DNA from 4 places in the Leptolyngbya sp. GGD genome. Region 2 is predicted to be linked to each of the others. Evidence: predicted binding sites of a transcription regulator. Region 2 holds the regulator's gene; each other region holds the start of a gene.
The links. The regulator NtcA, encoded in region 2, controls nitrogen genes in cyanobacteria. The targets are predictions, from matches to a motif close to TTTGTANNNNNNNNTACAAA.

Region 1: the regulator NtcA is predicted to act here: its motif matches at 2,543-2,562, upstream of OU814_RS15165 (DUF3155 domain-containing protein).
Region 3: the regulator NtcA is predicted to act here: its motif matches at 1,770-1,789, upstream of OU814_RS26845 (ferredoxin--nitrite reductase).
Region 4: the regulator NtcA is predicted to act here: its motif matches at 2,049-2,068, upstream of OU814_RS17085 (P-II family nitrogen regulator).

Annotation. Positions count from the first base shown of each region.
Region 1 covers NZ_JAPQKE010000003.1:51,260-55,692, reverse strand. Annotated here, with positions in the region: gene OU814_RS15185 (response regulator) at 1-173, shown strand, start outside; gene OU814_RS15180 (hypothetical protein) at 262-411, opposite strand; gene OU814_RS15175 (PadR family transcriptional regulator) at 1,010-1,402, shown strand; gene OU814_RS15170 (cofactor assembly of complex C subunit B) at 1,476-1,994, shown strand; gene OU814_RS15165 (DUF3155 domain-containing protein) at 2,190-2,507, opposite strand; gene OU814_RS15160 (GAF domain-containing sensor histidine kinase) at 2,831-4,060, shown strand; gene OU814_RS15155 (S-layer homology domain-containing protein) at 4,230-4,433, opposite strand, start outside.
Region 2 covers NZ_JAPQKE010000001.1:655,797-660,229, reverse strand. Annotated here, with positions in the region: gene fabI (enoyl-ACP reductase FabI) at 1-497, opposite strand, end outside; gene ntcA (global nitrogen regulator NtcA) at 937-1,608, shown strand; gene OU814_RS03135 (DUF3084 domain-containing protein) at 1,728-3,125, shown strand; gene OU814_RS03130 (resolvase) at 3,160-3,591, shown strand; gene OU814_RS03125 (DUF3146 family protein) at 3,605-3,865, opposite strand; gene pth (aminoacyl-tRNA hydrolase) at 3,862-4,433, opposite strand, start outside.
Region 3 covers NZ_JAPQKE010000008.1:223,340-227,772, forward strand. Annotated here, with positions in the region: gene OU814_RS26830 (HEAT repeat domain-containing protein) at 1-600, opposite strand, end outside; gene OU814_RS26835 (hypothetical protein) at 849-1,088, opposite strand; gene OU814_RS26840 (QcrA and Rieske domain-containing protein) at 1,160-1,576, opposite strand; gene OU814_RS26845 (ferredoxin--nitrite reductase) at 1,907-3,871, shown strand; gene OU814_RS26855 (CmpA/NrtA family ABC transporter substrate-binding protein) at 3,968-4,433, shown strand, end outside.
Region 4 covers NZ_JAPQKE010000003.1:466,891-471,323, reverse strand. Annotated here, with positions in the region: gene OU814_RS17095 (DsbA family protein) at 413-1,105, shown strand; gene OU814_RS17090 (PPC domain-containing protein) at 1,120-1,554, shown strand; gene OU814_RS17085 (P-II family nitrogen regulator) at 1,638-1,976, opposite strand; gene OU814_RS17080 (hypothetical protein) at 2,186-2,755, opposite strand; gene queF (preQ(1) synthase) at 2,995-3,390, shown strand; gene acsF (magnesium-protoporphyrin IX monomethyl ester (oxidative) cyclase) at 3,889-4,433, shown strand, end outside.

The sequences.
Region 1 (4,433 bases), on a different contig from region 2:
AACATCAAGTCCTCAAATTAATGGTTGATGGCTTGAGCAATCCAGAAATTGCCGCAAAGCTTTATCTCAGTCCCAACACCGTGAAGACTCATGTACGAGGCATCATGAATAAACTCGCAGTAGACGATCGAGTTCAAGCTGCGGTTGTTGCTTTGAGAACAGGATTAGTCTGAAAATTTTAGCTTTAGAGAAAATAAAATTTCTTCGATTGTTTCGGGTATGAAGCTTAAACCGAATTGCGCAAATTGTTGAAGCTATTCTTTAAAGTTTGTTCCCGATCTGTGGCGCATTTGCCAAAAATTCATCATTTTTCTCGGTAGAAAGACCGCTGATGAGCAGGCGCGATTCTGGAATTTCTGAAATGTCGATCCGAAGTCCCAAAACGGCAGAAGATAAGCTTAGCTCGACCATAAACATCCTGAATCGACCGTAAGGATCATGAAAAAGATTCACCAGAATTGCAATAATTCTTCAAATAGCATCAAATCCCTAACCCAACATCGATTACAGTACAAACTAATTTACTTCAAGACCCACAAATTAACGATCCAAGTTTAGAATCAAGATGTACAATTTGTAGTCAGTTAAGCCAGTTAAAGAAATTACTGCTTAAGAAGACGATTTGAGATGCGCAGCTTGATCTACGAATAGACAAGTTCAGAAAGGCACATTGCTTTCCTGCTTCTTAACCACTGATTTCTCATTTTGGCTCGTTCAAAGCAACGGTGCTGCGATGATAACCCCCAACTTCGCGAATCATTAACTTGATCCTGCGATGTGGGTACTCCGCGAATTGTAGAGTTTCCCAAACTCGCCTACATATCTCGGCAATTCGCGTTAATTTAATATTTCACGCAGGAGGATTAATCCTTTGGGAGGACGGCAAACCCTATCGCGTGATTGTTAATGTAGGGTTATGACCCTACTCATTGTGATTTCGATTGATTGAATTGATTTAATCGATCGCTTTCTCAAACAAGTCGTTTCTCACATGCCTGGAATCAGACAGATGAAATTTGAGGATATCTATCAATTTTTCAAAGATCCGCCCCCTTTCTATCTCAATAAAGAACTGGCGGTCTGTTATGTGTTAGCGGTTCTCTTACGCGGAGACTCCTACGGAACCGAGCTAATCCAATTGCTCGAAACCGAATATCCGCTGTACCGCTTATCGGATACGGTTCTCTATAGTGCCCTAAAGTTTCTTGAAGACGAAGAAATGGTCACCGGCTACTGGAAAAAAGTCGAAGGTCGGGGTCGTCCTCGCCGCATGTATCAGATTAAGTCTGAGGCAATGCAGCAGGCGCAAGATCTGGCTCGGCTTTGGCGAGAGTATGCCGTTAAACGCGAAAATGCACGAGAAAATTCGGGCGTGCCCGCAGTCAGTGGGGCTGAGAAATAACAGTGGAGATCTGAGAATGATCCCCATTGTTGTCTAAACTTGTGGTGTAACTGGGATTTTGTCTTCTTGCGCCATGAATCAGCCTATAATTGCCTCGACGTTTCTCCTCACGGTTCTATTAATGATTGGGCTGTTTTTCTTCATTCGCGCCTCAGTCAAAGATAGAACCCAGGAGGTGCGATTGCTCTCTGAGCAGCCTGAAGATTCTCTGATGGTGCAACTGCGCCAATATTTTGGACAGCGCTCTTACCGAGTAGCTGCGATCGATGCCGATTTAAATCAGGTGACGTTTGAAGGAGTTGTCCGTCCAAGCGTTTTCCTGGCGGTATTTTTGTCGCTGCTTGCTTCGGTGGGAGCGCTGTGTTTTGCGTTAGTCCTGACGATGGTGCTACCCGATGGGTCGAATTTCTGGTGGGGCTTGTTGCTCGTGTCGCCTCTAGCTGGTGTTTTTTATTGGAAAGGGGCAGAGCGAGTGGAGCAGGTTTCGCTGAAATTGGAAGGGGGCACAGATGCGCGCAGTGTGATTACTGTCAGAGCACATCGTGATGAATTGGCAGAATTGCAGCGATCGTTGGAACTGCAAGCGGAATAGAAAATTTTTAGACGGGAATTTCTAGACAAAAGCTCTCCTCGTTGCGTTGAGGAGAGCTTTGATGAAGTGAATGCTGGGTAACTGAGTTTAGCTTGCCCAACTAGGTCAGTAGCGACTGGCACTACCACCAAATCTGCATTCAGGGCAAGCAAAATTTGGAAAACTCGAACTTGATCCGGATCGAGATCTGAACGCTTAGCGGCTCCGTGAAGGAACAGCAACCGCATCGATTTCATCCTCAGATGTTCTCAGACTTGGGAATAAAAAGTGATTTTCTTCGACGTATTGTGCGCCAAACAAACCTTTCTCTGCCCAAAAATAGCGATCTGTAGTATGCTCGTTTCTCTTAACCAGTAACAGCGCAGGCGGCAGAATGCCTTCAGCGTGGATAAACTTGCGGGCAGCGGTAACGGGCTTATCTTCGCCACACTCAATGCTAAACTGAGGAACGCTTTCTAAGATCCGTCTTCCTTCCTGCCGACGACGACTTTTCCGCTTACGTCTCCTTGCCAAACCCCGTACCTCCTTAAGTTCCAAACTGCCTAAAAGTTGTAATGATCGTTACAAAATCCGTCGAAAATATATCAGCTTCAGCCCTGGATTTCAACTTCTCTTAACGCATCTACATAATTTCTTAAGGTTGTTTTCCGAGTTCTTTTGCTATGTAACGACTAAAATGAGCGCTTACGTCAGCAAAAGTTGCGGAAAGTCGGGCAAAAGTTAAGAAAAACTGGTGCGAAAGAGTTGGGGATCAGGACTATCTATTAAATTAATAAGAAAAATTACTCAACGTCAATCCTATTTCTTAGATTCATCCGGCAGAAAAGTCGATGCTAATGCCTACAAGTTCCGAATTCATTGAGTTGTGTCGATCACAAATTGCATTGCTGACTCAGGCGTTAGGCGCTTCACTAAGCGTAATCTATCTAACGGAAGAATTAGTTGAAAGTTCTCAAGCCCGTTTGATCCCAGTTGCAGCGTATCCGGATAATTCTGTGGCATTGGAGCGATCGAACCGTTTGGCTCTTCCTTCCTCGGACATTCCAGAACTGGATCTAGTGACAACAGGACTGGTTCAACCCCGGCAACTCGTCTTGCCGTTGATTCATGAAGAATTAGTCTTTGGGTTGTTAGTGACAGAGCGCGAAGATCGACCTTGGACAACTTGGGAGCGATCGCAAGTTGAACGAGTTGCGAGTACGTTAGCCCTCGCTTGTGTGATGGATCAACGGGCGCAGTGGTTGGATCAGGCTCAGCGACAACATCGCTCGATGCAAACGCAGCAGCATGACGTTTTAGATAATTTGCTACATCAGTTGAAAAGTCCCGTCACAGCATTGCGAACGTTTGGCAAATTGTTAGTGAAGCGGTTACAGCCGGAAGATCCGAATCGCAATATTGCAGGCAGTATCTTGCGGGAAAGTGATCGCGTGCAGGAACTCTTACAGCAATTTGACCAAGCGATCGATTTAAATCCCGTGGATGCTTTATCAGAAAATCCAATCCGCCCGATTCCCTTGCTTCCGGCTGGAGTGCTGACGGCATCAAGTTTAGAATTAGCGCCTTGTTCGATTCACGAGATTTTGCTGCCCTTAGTGGAAACGGCTCGTGCGATCGCGCAAGATCGCAATCTTCTCCTGCGAACAGAAATACCACAATTTCTGCCCCTTGTTTCCGCCAATTCTGGGGCTTTAAGAGAGGTATTGAGTAATCTTATCGATAATGCATTGAAATATACGCCTAGCGGCGGAGAAGTGCATATTAGGGCATATTCTCATTACGATCGCATCTGTATTTGGGTCAGTGATACCGGATTGGGAATTCCACCGGAAGATTTAGAGCACTTGTTTGAGCGGCATTATCGGGGAGTGCAGGCAAAGGGAGATATTCCAGGCACGGGGTTGGGGTTAGCGATCGCGCGTCGATTGGTGGAACAGATGAATGGCTCGATTCAGGGGTTCAGCCCATTGAAAAAAGAGGGCTGGATTCCTCAAGGCATCCAGCCCCCTAAACAGGGGACAAGTTTTTTAGTGATACTTCAGACTCATCGCGAGCCTGAGTCTTGAGATCTAAGTTTTGGGTCTTCTGAAACTCAGAAGATTGAGACCGATGGCAGTCCTGAGCTGTGAAGTGGGGAGGAGGAATCGTTCTTTGAGTGGCTCCCCACTCCCGATCTTTTTGAGTATTCACAGCTCAAGATCGCCCTAGATCTTGGTCAGCAGAGTCGCTACGCAATTATGAGCGAGGCAAGATCAATTCGCTGGTGAGACGGAGATTGAGATCTGCGTTGGGGCGAATTGAAATCAGGTCAATGCGATCGCCGCCAAAGATCAGGCCAGCTAATGCACCGACTCCTGTGCCGATAAGAACTTCACCTGCTCTGACGTTACGATCGCCTGTAACAGCTGCGATACCCGCAGCAGCAGCGCTACCTAATGC
Region 2 (4,433 bases):
GCCTTGGCAATTCCCATGACGTTATAGTTCGGGATGACTTTCACACCACCGAGGTAAGTCAGCGTCACGATACTACCGCCTTCGCTCATTAGAGGTTTTGCGGCTCCAGCTAGTTGCACCAGCGAGTAAGAACTGATATCCAACGCCAGCGAATAACCCGCGCGCGACGTTTTGGAGAAATCGCCGGATAAATCATCTTTGCTAGCAAATGCGAGACAGTGGATCAGAATATCCAACTTGCCCCATTTGTCTTTCACGGTATTGAATGCGCTCTCAATCTGTGCGTCATCTTGCACGTTCAAAGGCAAGAACAAACTGGGATTGAGCGGCTCGGTCAAGTCGGCAACTTTCTTTTCCGCTTTGCCGGTTGCATCCGGTAGATAGGTGATGCCAATATTTGCGCCTGCTTTGTGTAGCTGCTGAGCGATGCCCCATGCGATCGAGCGGTTGTTCGCGATTCCCGTTACAAGTGCGTTCTTTCCAGTCAGGTCTAGCATGGTCTTCTACCGTGTAAAGCATTTATGAGGATAGCAGAAAGGGATCCCTCTCGAACTGCTCTTCGCTGACGCGATCGTCCCAAGCTTGGCGGATCGAGAATCGAATTGCGTCATTTCTCAGTTCGGTTTTTCTGCCAGCGAATCCTCTCTGATTCTGGTTCGGAATCCTTCATGATTCCTTAATGCCTCGCCCTAGAATATTCGTGCTTTCACGGTATGATCTGTGGAAATTATTGGGTCTGCCCAGAAGATTCCAGTAGATCGACTCGAAATTGCGCCTTCTTCTTAGAGAATTTACTGAGTTTTCTGAAGATCAAAGCGAAATTGTAGTTTACGACACTAAAACAGATCATAGACTCAGTTTTAGTGGTCTAAAGTCATCGATTGCTTACATAGACTGTTAGACTTCCCAGCTTCACTCGATACGACAAGGAAAGAAATGGTAGTGACCAAGGATAAACCGCTTGCAGCGATGTTTCGTCAGATTGGAGGGGGAGCATATCCTCCTGTTGTAGAGACGTTTGAACGCGGTAAGACCATCTTCTTTCCGGGCGATCCGGCGGAGCGGGTCTACTTTCTCGTCAAGGGTGCGGTTAAACTCTCACGGGTGTACGAGGCAGGAGAAGAAATTACCGTCGCGCTGCTTCGAGAAAATAGTGTGTTCGGGGTGCTTTCTCTGATCACAGGACAACGTGCCGATCGCTTTTATCACGCAGTTGCCTTCACCCCTGTCGAATTGCTGTCTGTTCCGATCGAACAAGTTGAAAAAGCGCTCAAAGACAATCCCGAACTCTCGATGCTGATGCTGAAAGGCTTGTCGTCGAGAATCTTACAAACTGAAATGATGATCGAAACGCTGGCGCACCGAGATATGGGATCGCGTCTTGTTAGTTTCCTCCTGATTCTGTGTCGTGACTTTGGTGTGCCCTCACAAGAGGGGATCATGATTGATCTCAAACTGTCTCACCAAGCGATCGCTGAAGCAATCGGCTCGACTCGCGTCACAGTCACCCGCTTACTGGGCGATTTGCGTCAGGACAAAATGATCTCAATTCACAAGAAAAAAATAACCGTTCATAATCCGGTAACGCTTAGTCAACAATTTACCTAATTCGATTAGAATTCAGTCCTGAGTGACTCACGCGAATCATAGAGCGAGCAGTCATAATGAAAGGCAAAGTCTGAAAGTGCCCTTAGAGTGCAGTATGTCTAGGGGTTTGTGGGAGCGTCATGTCCGATGTCGGGCTAATTCTAATTTTGGTGGTGTTGGTGTTAGGAGGGGTGATCGCGACAGTCGGCGATCGCTTAGGAACGCGCGTGGGAAAAGCCCGCCTCAGCTTGTTCAATCTCCGTCCCAAACAAACAGCAGTTGTCGTGACGATTTTGACGGGCACGCTGATTTCTGCCTCTACGTTAGGCGTTTTACTGCTTGCCAGTCGCACCTTTCGAGAGATGGTGTTGAACTTCGGGCGAATTCAAGCCGATTTGCGGGCGACAAATCGTGACCTCGATAAAGTCACGGCTGATCTCAAAACCACAGATCAGCGAAAAGCTGAGGTTGAGAAAGATCTAGAGCAAGCGCGATCGGAACGTGCCCAAATTGAGGAATATCTCAAGCGCCTCAATGCCAATCTTCAAGTTTCAGTCGCTCGACAACGAGAAACCGATGCCCAACTTCGCAGGACAGAAGCGCAGCGAGATCTCACCCGCAATCAGCTAGAAACAGTTTCTCAGCAAGCACTTTCGCTCCGCAACGAAATCAATCAGCTGGAATCTGAGCAGCAGGCGTTAATTGAACAACGGGATCAGGTGAAAGCCCAAATTGCGGAACGAGATGCGCAAATTGCGGAACGAACTGCCCTGATTGAAAAGCGCGATCGCGAAATTAATGAGCGCGATCAAGTCATTGCTCAACGCGAAGCAGAATTGAAAACCCTGGAACAGCAGAGAGCTTTTCTCGTGGCAGCCGTTCAGCAGATTCAGCAAGATGTGGAACAGATTCGCCGAGGTGATCTGGCAATTTTTCGGACACAAGTGCTGTCTTCAGGCGTTGTGCGCGTCGTCGAACAAGGTGGAGCCAAAGCAGCGGTCGATCAATTACTGCAATTGGCAAATCAGACCGCGATCGAGTCGCTTCGCCTGGGGCAGAACAATCAGCAAATTGTGCAAATCCCGATTGCGGAAGTGCAAAACCTCATTCAGCAAATTCAAGATGGTAAAGATTATCTGGTGCGGGTGCAAGCCGGGGCAAATTATGTTCTCGGTGACGACCGAGGCGTTGTCGTGAATATGAGTGCGGTGCCGAATCAGGTTGTCTTTTTAGCAGGAGATACGATCGCGACTCAAACGCTGGAACCGTCTAAACTGTCCCCCCAGGATTTTCAGAAAACCTTACAAGACCTAATTGCAGCTTCTAATGCCCGTGCCCGTGTCGCAGGGGTGATGAATGACAGACTAGAGGTTGAGAAACTGTTGAGTCTGGGATCTTTTATCGATCAGCTTCGCCGCTATCCGAATTCGATTGAATTGCGGGCAGTTGCATCGGATGTGACTTACACAGCGGGACCGCTCAAAATAGAATTAGTAGCGGTGCAGGATGGGCAGGTTGTGCTGCGGGCATCGAATTAGCAATCTGTAGACAGAACAACGGCAAGAGGTGAGTATGGCGGAACAGCCCGTTATTCTGGGATTTGATCCAGGGCGACAAAAATGCGGAGTCGCAGTGATGGGAGTCGATCGCCGAATTTATTATCATCAAGTGATCTCGTCTGAAGAGACGATTTCGACGATCGCATCTCTGAGGAGTCAGTTTCCGATTTCGCTGTTGGTCATGGGTGATCAGACTTCTTCTAAAACCTGGCGACAGAAGTTAGAGACTGATCTTAGTGAGCCGATGCGAATTATCACCGTCGATGAGCGCAATAGTTCGCTAGAGGCGCGCGATCGCTATTGGCAAATGTATCCACCGAAAGGGCTAACGCGGCTGATTCCTGAAGGGATGAGAACGCCGCCGCGACCGATTGATGACATTGTGGCAATTTTGTTGATTGAGCGGTATTTGGGGCGGTTGGTGAGTGGAGGAGTAGGGGAGTAGGGAGTGGGGGAGTTCACAACTCCGCCCGAATCGTAAACGAATAATCCCCACCCGGTTCAAGCTGATAATCTTTCGCTTCCAAAAATCTCCCTAGCGGTTCCTTAATCAAGGCTCGTCCGAGCGAAGGCTGAATGTTCAGCAATCCGCGTCGAAAATGCCAGTGAAACTGCCACTCATATTCGTTTGCTCTGACCTCGCCTTCGATACTGCCCTGTTGCCAGGACTGGCGCAAAATGCGGACATGGGCAGTGGTTTCAGGGAGACGTTTGCTCATGATGCAGACTTCGACTCTACAGATTGATTGTTGTAAAGGCTCATGGCTTTTTCAACCCCTTGCTTGAGACTGAGTTCGACGGCGCTGACTGTGAGGTTTAAAACCTCGTCGATCGCACCTTTCTCATTCGGGGCAAAGGTTCCTAAGACATGAGATACCGCATCTTTCTCGTTCGATTTGGCGCTACCGATACCAATTCTTAGGCGAGGAAATTTCTGAGTTCCCAGATGAGCGATCGCGGATTTCATTCCATTTTGCCCACCAGCTGACCCGGATAACCGCAATCGTAGCCGACCGACTGGCAAATCCATGTCATCGTAAATGACCATCACCGCTTCGGGTGGAATTTTGTACCAATCGACGACCGCTCGAATCGCTTGACCGGAATTATTCATATAAGTCGTCGGTTTCAGCAAGCGAATCTTGCCGACCGGACTCATTCCTTCTCCAAACCAGCCTTGGAATTTTTTATGTTCGGACAGTCCAATCTGCCAGAGTTTTGCTAAGCGATCGATCGCCAGGAACCCGACATTATGACGAGTATTTTCGTATTTGCTGCCAGGGTTTC
Region 3 (4,433 bases), on a different contig from region 2:
GCTGAGGGCTTCGATGGCGATCGCGCGCACTTGAGCATCTGAGTCATTCACGACTTGCATCAGCAAGGGCACGGTCTGCGATCGCCGAATTTGTCCTAATGCTTGGGTCGCAAACAATCGAGTCGAATCTTCATGCAATAACTCTTCAATCACATGCACAGCCGTACTCCCTAAAGTTGCGAGCACTGAAACTGCCATTGAATTGAGTTCTTCACTGTGCGAAGTCTTCAAGACCTCAATCAAGGTTTCAACCACTTGAGGGTGATGAAAGTTTCCTAAGATGCGGATCGCAAACCACTGAGACTCCGGATCAGCTTCTTCATCTTTGAGCAGTTCAATTAAGGGTGGAAGTGCATCAATGCCGAAATTCGGAAAGACTTTTGCGATGTCCCAACGTTCTTGGAAACTTCCGGATTCTAGAACTTGCATGGCTAGATTCAGAAGTGCAGGTGTCACATTCGGGTCAGAAAGTGCTGTTCCTTGAGTAGACTCATCTCCTAGAAGGAGCAGTTGTAAGTCTAAGCTTAATTGCTCCCAGTCCGCGCGACGAGCCGAGGTTTGAGCGCGTTCCAAAATTTCGGTGTAGCTGAATTTCTGCACAATATTCGCCCTAGCACATCTCAGTTCTCACGATGTTTACTTTGCCACAGAAAGGGGCGATCGAGAAGTAGGGGTTCCGAGAATAGCATCGGGAGGATTCGGATTGTGCATAGGGTCGGAGTTTTATGGGGAAGTGGGGGATGGGGAGATAAGGGAAAACTGGAAATGATTCTTGTTTTCTATCTTCCCATCCGGCTGAAATTGACTAGCTGCTCGCTTCTGCTTCCAGAATTAGAAGAAAGCGAGTTTTACATTTTGCCGTTTTGCATCACTTGTTGAAGGTGATGACGAATCTCTTGAGCCGTTTGTTGATCTTGCTCTCTTAACTTCTGAAACAGTTGCACACAGGGCTGAGAATTCATCTGTTGTGCATCTTGAATGTAAGTTTCATAAGCTTTGACCGCTTCTGCTTTATTGTGCAAGGCGGTGAGCAAATCATATTCGAGGTCGCTAATTGCGCTGCCGCTTTTTTCTGCCATTTGAGTCATAATCACATCTCCATTCGATCTGATCTAACGGTGGAACAAAGCGATCGAGCCGTCCTCTACCTAAAGTTTCACTACAGTTTCACAACCACATTTTCTCCATCGATGCTTGCCTCGTACTTGGCTAAAGCTGCGGTTGCAGGACCTTTCTGTACCGAGCCATCGGGTGCAAAAGCTGAGCCATGACAAGGGCATTCAAACGCTTTACGCTCAGCCTTCCATGCCACTAAACACCCTTGATGGGTACAGGTTGGATTCACAGCTAACAGAGATTTCGGATCAGCCGGATTACGAACAACAGCGATCGGTGCAGGTGACTCAGTCTGTAAAAAGCCTTTTTGATCTAACTCTGCCACCTTGCCCACAGTCTGCATCCCACTCGCACTCTTCTGCCCCCCCTGACAAGCTGCTAAAAACGCAGTCAACACTGCCGGAACTCGACTCATGACCCATCCAACGCTTGCCCACGATAGAAATGTTCTCCGACGCATGAGGTTCTCCTAAAGAACGATAGAGGAGTAGTGAGTAGTGAGTGGGGAGTAGGGTAAATCCTTTCTATCTCCCACTCCTCCCCTGCTCCCCACCAAATTACAACTATTTCTAAAGTACGCCCTTCCCCCTCTTCCCGCCGACAGATGACGAAAACGAATCGACTTTATGCAGAAACGTCATATTATGAAAAGTTTTGTAACAACAGATACGAATGTCCTCTGTGATCCCGATTACCTTTACTCAGTAATCACCGCGAATCATCAAACGGTTCCGCAGTTGATATCGATTTGTGTTCGCTCTGGAACACCTTATATTCATAGGCTCAATCCATGACAGACACCCTTGCAGCACCGACCCTCAATAAGTTTGAAAAACTCAAAGCAGAGAAAGATGGTCTTGCGGTGAAAGCAGAACTCGAGCACTTTGCTCGGCTCGGCTGGGAAGCAATGGATGAAACCGATCGTGATCATCGCTTGAAGTGGCTCGGTGTGTTCTTTCGCCCCGTAACTCCTGGCAAATTTATGCTGAGAATGCGGGTTCCGAATGGCATTATCACGAGCGGACAAACCCGGGTGCTAGGAGAAATCCTTCAGCGCTATGGAGATGATGGCAATGCAGACATCACGACTCGCCAGAACTTTCAACTGCGAGGAATTCGGATTGAAGACCTTCCCGAAATTTTTCGTAAGTTTGACCAAGCTGGATTGACGAGCATTCAATCCGGGATGGATAACGTTCGTAACATTACCGGATCGCCTGTTGCTGGCATTGATGCAGATGAGCTAATTGATACTCGTGGGCTAGTTCGCAAAGTTCAAGACATGATCACGAACAATGGTCGTGGTAATTCGAGCTTTAGTAACTTGCCTCGGAAATTCAATATTGCGATCGCAGGGTGCCGCGATAACTCAGTTCATGCTGAAATCAATGACATTGCTTTCGTTCCCGCTTTCAAAGATGGCACATTAGGATTCAATATCCTAGTTGGCGGATTCTTCTCTGGGAAACGCTGCGAAGCTGCAATTCCACTCAATGCTTGGGTTGACCCGCGCGATGTCGTTGCGGTCTGCGAAGCAATTTTAACGGTCTATCGGAACTTAGGACTGAGAGCAAATCGTCAAAAAGCTCGCTTAATGTGGCTGATTGATGAGATGGGCTTGGAACCGTTCCGCGAAGCTGTTGAAAAACAATTGGGATATGCTTTTACGCCTGCTGCTGCCAAAGACGAGATCCTTTGGGACAAGCGAGATCACATTGGGATTCATGCCCAAAAACAGCCTGGATTAAACTATGTGGGCTTGCATGTTCCAGTGGGACGGTTATACGCGCAAGATTTGTTTGATTTAGCTCGGATCGCTGAAGTTTACGGCAGTGGTGAAATTCGCTTAACTGTCGAGCAGAATGTGATCATTCCGAATGTTCCGGATTCACGAGTTTCTGCATTGCTCAGAGAACCCATTGTCAAACGGTTCTCGATCGAGCCTCAGAATCTTTCACGGGCACTAGTGTCTTGTACTGGCGCACAGTTTTGCAACTTCGCACTGATTGAAACTAAAAATCGTGCGGTTGCTTTAATGCAAGAGCTAGAACAAGACCTGTACTGTCCTCGCCCAGTGCGCATTCATTGGACAGGTTGCCCGAACTCTTGTGGACAACCTCAAGTTGCAGATATCGGACTGATGGGCACAAAAGTCCGCAAAGATGGCAAAACAGTCGAAGGCGTGGATCTCTATATGGGGGGCAAAGTTGGCAAACATGCTGAACTTGGAACCTGTGTGAGAAAAAGCATTCCCTGTGAAGATCTCAAACCGATTCTGCAAGAGATTTTGATCGAGCAATTTGGTGCGCGTCTCTGGTCAGACCTGCCCGAATCCGCTCGTCCAAATCCGACCGCCTTGATCACGCTCGATCGTCCCACGGTGGAAACACCGAACGGGAAATCAACAACCGTGCAAGAGCTTAATGCACAAGAGTTTGACTATGTGCTGAGTGCGCCACCTGTTGTAAAAGCGCCAACAGAAATCGCAGCTCCAGCAACGATTCGTTTTGCTCAGTCAGGAAAAGAAATCACCTGCACCCAGGATGATTTGATTCTAGACATTGCAGACCAAGCCGAAGTCGCGATCGAAAGTTCTTGCCGATCAGGAACGTGTGGAAGTTGTAAATGCACCTTACTCGAAGGTGAAGTCAGCTATGACAGCGAACCCGATGTGCTCGATGAGCACGATCGCGCTTCGGGTCAGATTCTCACCTGTATTGCTCGTCCTGTCGGTCGTATCGTGCTCGATGCTTGATCCCTAAGTTTGTTCGCTCCGCTCATTGTTCTCACATGCGCCAGCTTTTTGCTGTGCTTCCTTTTCCTTCAGTACATTCTCTAAAAAGGACGATCCATGTCTTCTAATCTTTCAAGACGTAAGTTCATTTTGACCGCAGGCGCAACCGCAGCAGGCGCAGTGATTGTGAATGGTTGTAGCACAGGTCTAAATAAAAGTGCTTCTAGCGGTGCGTCCTCTCCGGCTGCCTCTCCTGCTGCAAATATCAGTGCGGCAGATGCACCAGAAGTCACAACGGCTAAATTAGGCTTTATCGCCCTGACCGATTCGGCTCCATTGATCATTGCGTTAGAGAAAGGATTCTTCGCGAAGTACGGCATGAAGGATGTGACCGTTACTAAGCAAACCTCATGGGCAGTGGTGCGTGACAACTTGGAATTGGGTTCCGAGAGAGGTGGAATTGATGGTTCTCACATTTTGACTCCGATTCCTTACTTTATGTCCACAGGTAAAATTACTAAGGGTAATACGCCTGTGCCGATGTACATCTTGAGCCGTTTGAACACTGACGGTCAAGGAATTT
Region 4 (4,433 bases), on a different contig from region 2:
TTAACAGATAGGAAGCTGCGCACTTAGCATTGGCTCTATGAGGTTGAACTCCCGAAGTTGACCAAAATCAATCGATTCGGAATTTCAAGTCTCGAAAAGCGCCTGTACGAACATGTTGACAGGCCGAGCGTCGCTCATAGTTACACGACAGCCTGACCGCCAATGCGATCGCACCTTTACTATTGTTACTCAAGTTGAGCCTAATGACACATTGAATCTCGAACTTTTGCGGGTTCATGCGTCTCGGAAGTCTGAAGTTAAGCTATAGTGCGAGGACAGATTTGAGACGGAATCTTTTGCGGGTTCATGCGTCTCGGAAGTCTGAAGTTAAGCTATAGTGCGAGGACAGATTTGAGACGGAATCGTGATGAGAAGGCTGAAACAATTCGCGGGCTTGGTTATATTGTGTCTGATGTTAATCAGTTGCTCTTTGCCAGTGCAGGCAGATAGCAAGATTGATCCAAAATTTGAAGAACAAGTCCTGCAAGTGATTCGCAAAAATCCCCAGGCAATTCTGGATTCGGTACAAGCTTATCAACGCGAACAACAACAAGAACAACAACAAGAACAACAGTCGTTTCTCCGCGATCTCCAGCAGAATCCAAAATCGGTGATCGCTCAGTCTCCCACGAAAGGCAACGGTCAGGCTGTCTTGGTGGAGTTTTCTGATTTTCAATGTCCTTACTGCCAAGCAGCAGCAGGCACGGTGAGCCAGTTTGTAGACAAGTACAAAGATCGCGTCACTCTGGTTTATAAACATTTGCCGCTGACGAGTATTCATGATCAAGCCCTACCAGCGGCGAAATCGGCTTGGGCGGCTCAGCAACAGGGAAAATTCTGGCAATATCATGATGCTTTGTTTGCGCAGCAGAAACAGTTGAATGAGGCGATTTATCCAGAGATTGCCAAGACTCTGGGGTTGGATGTGGCGAAGTTTAATCGCGATCGCGCGTCTCAAGCGGCAGAAACCACGATCGAAAAAGATCTTCAACTTGCAGAGCAGCTTGGAATTTCTGGTACTCCGTTCTTTGCCATGAATGGTCGTGCATTTTCAGGGGCAGTCGATCTTGCTACCTTAGAGAAAAACTTAAACCAAGCACAGTAAGGAAAGGAACGGTTATGAAAGGATGGATGGCTTGGCTTTGTGCGGCTCCAATTGCGGTTTTGATGACGACCGCCGCAATGGCTCAATCGACTCGCTCCTATGCGCCAATCCCGCTGGCCCCTGGAAAAGAGATTAACGATCGCTTAACGGATGCCGATATTCCCACCGGGCAAGGCAATTTCGCACGCGATTATGTGGTGACTTTGCAGGCGGGAGAACAAGTGGCGATCGATTTGTCTTCGGATAGTTTTGATACGATCGTCACGCTGATGACCTCACAAGGGACAACCGTTGCCGAGAATGATGATGGTCCAGATGGGACAACGAATTCGCTCTTATTTACTCGCATCACGCGCAATGCGAATTACATCGTTCGAGTCAAAGCTTTCGGAGAAACGGCGGGCGGCCCCTTTAAGTTGAAATTGACTCGGCTGAAACCCGTTCAATAAATATAAAGGCGATCCGAATCTGGATCGCCTTCACAGCGAAGCAAGCCTTCTGAGTGTTTCAAAAACTCGGGAGGTTCGTGTTTTTAAACCGCTTCAAAGTTCTTTTCGCCGGTACGAATCCGAACTACTTGTTCAACAGGTGTGATAAAGATCTTCCCGTCCCCGATTTCTCCGGTTCGAGCCGCCACAATGATTTTGTCAACCACCATGTCTACTTGATCATCTTCCACCACAATTTCAATTTTGAGCTTCTGTAAAAACTCAACCGTATATTCAGAACCGCGATACCGTTCGGTCTGACCTTTCTGCCGTCCAAAGCCTCGGACTTCAGAAACCGTCATTCCCACGATTCCGGCATTGACTAATGCAATTTTGACTTCGTCGAGTTTAAATGGGCGAACAATCGCTTCAACCTTTTTCAAGCGCTTACACTCCTTAATCGTGATCTCTATAATTCGGGCATGAGACTATCTATCATTTCTGGTGAAGAGAATTTTGTAACGATCGCTACCGATCATTACCCGCCTCGCCGATTGTAATAGTATTTTTGAGTGTCGCATGAGCCACTCAAAATCGGAATTCATCAGTTGTAATTCGTAATTTCGGGTTGCTATTGGTTACATTCGAGAATTTATTTTGATGAAGGACTCAGCAAAGGACGCACCAGCAAGAAGCCAGCGCCGAAAGCAGTCACGACGATCAAAGCGATGACTAAGCCCAACATCCAACCGCTGAGTTCAAAATGAGTGTCTTGTTCTGGCTTAATTTTGCGCCGGGGCTTGCTGTCTTCTTCGATTACCAGCTTCTCTTCAGGAAATTCGAGACTCGATGGAACGGGTTCTGGTTTGGGAGCAACGGGGATGCGGGGTGGCATGACCGGGATTTGGAAGGATGCAGCTTCGACTTCGGGCATCAAGTCGAGACGAGGTGCGGGTGGTGCAGCAGGATTAATTCCCGGCATTGCATTGGAGACTTGGCGGAGTTGGAGTGCTGCTTGTACCGTGCGTTCAATTTCTTGCCGCAATTGCTGATTCTGTTTTGCCAATTGCTGGTTTTGAATCTTCATGGCTTCCACCGAGTTCTTTGTAGCTTGAAGCTCAGCAATCACCTCGCGGTAGACTGAAATCGGTACAGAAGGGGCATATCCGGTTGCAGGAGCTTGAGGCGGCAAATTGATCGATCGATTAGGTGTTTTCTGCATCATGGGGTTCATAACAGCGAGAGTAATCTGACAAAACAGCGAGAAATTGTGATGCCCTCAGAATAGCTGCAATTGAATCAAGCAACGCATTTTTAGTCAAGATTTTTTCAAAAAGAAACGATTTTGTGAACGAATTTCGGGGATTGCGGAGATCAAGTACTCAAAAAACTTGAGACGCGATCGTGCCTCCGTGCAAATTCGATTGCTAAGATCAGTCAGTTCATTCAATTTCATAGGCTATGACGCAAGCGCAAGACCATCCCGAAGTAAAGTATGGCGAACGCCTGATCGAAGAGGGAAGTCTAATTACTTTCCCGAATCCTAGACCCGGACGGCGTTATACGATCAATATTACGCTGCCAGAGTTTACCTGTAAGTGTCCGTTTTCTGGCTATCCCGATTTTGCGACGATCTATGTGAGCTATGTTCCGGATCAGCGCGTCGTCGAACTGAAAGCAATTAAGCTGTATATCAATAGTTATCGCGATCGCTATATTTCTCACGAAGAAGCGGCGAATCAAATTCTAGATGACATTGTGGCAGCGTGTGATCCGTTAGAAATCTCGATTAAGGCGGACTACACGCCCCGAGGAAATGTGCATACCGTAGTAGAAGTGACGCATACGAAGGTATAAGTAGAATGCGGTTCGCTAACCGTCCAGAATTCTCGCTGAGCGTCTGAACTCGTTCTTCTTGATAGGGTGAGCGCAAAAAAATCCGTGTTCTGTCTTGTTCTAGCTTGCAGTTTAGGAGCGAGACAGAACCGATTCAGATCCTAAACTAGCTTGAGCAGTAACTACTGGCTCTAACCTCGAAGTAGACATCCTAGTAAAGCAAACAGCACTTACGATCGAGCTTTTCATTTGAGCTAGTAATGATTGCTGCAAGAGTAGACAAGCAGAATGAGAGAAAGCAAAATCTTTTGCAAATTTAAGTGATGAAAGGTGGAAGGCTTCTAGGAGTGATGCCTTGCTTCAATCTCAGCGGATGTTTTAACAATTTGTTAGAAAGCCCTCTAACCTTGTGCTCATCTCAATGTTTTACTTGTGGTAACTATAGAGCAGAGCAGGTAACTCACTTGTGCCGCGATCGCAGATTCGGGGAAAGTAATTTCAGTCGTTATCATTCGCTCTATGGTCAGCACAGTTTCGAGATCCGACCTGCCAGAACAATCGCCTGGCATTAAAAAACCTGTTCAAGAAACGCTCTTAACTCCTCGGTTTTACATCACTGATTTTGATGCGGTTGCCCAAATGGATTTATCCGGGCATGAAGCAGAACTAGAATCGGTCGTCGCAGAATTGCGAGCAGACTATAATCGTCACCATTTTGTTCGCAATGAAGAGTTTCAGCAAGATTGGGAAAAGATTGATGGTGAAACCCGGCACGCGTTTATTGATTTTCTAGAGCGCTCTTGTACTTCAGAATTTTCGGGCTTTTTGCTCTTTAAAGAACTCTCTCGCAAGCTTAAAAATCGGCAACCTTTACTATCAGAAGCATTCCATTTACTTGCGCGCGATGAAGCTCGTCATGCCGGGTTCTTGAATAAAGCAATGGCAGACTTTGGCTTGACTCTTGATCTGGGCTATCTGACGAAAAATCGAACCTATACTTTCTTTCCGCCAGAATGGGTGATCTACACCGTTTACCTCTCGGAAAAAATTGGGTACTGGCGTTA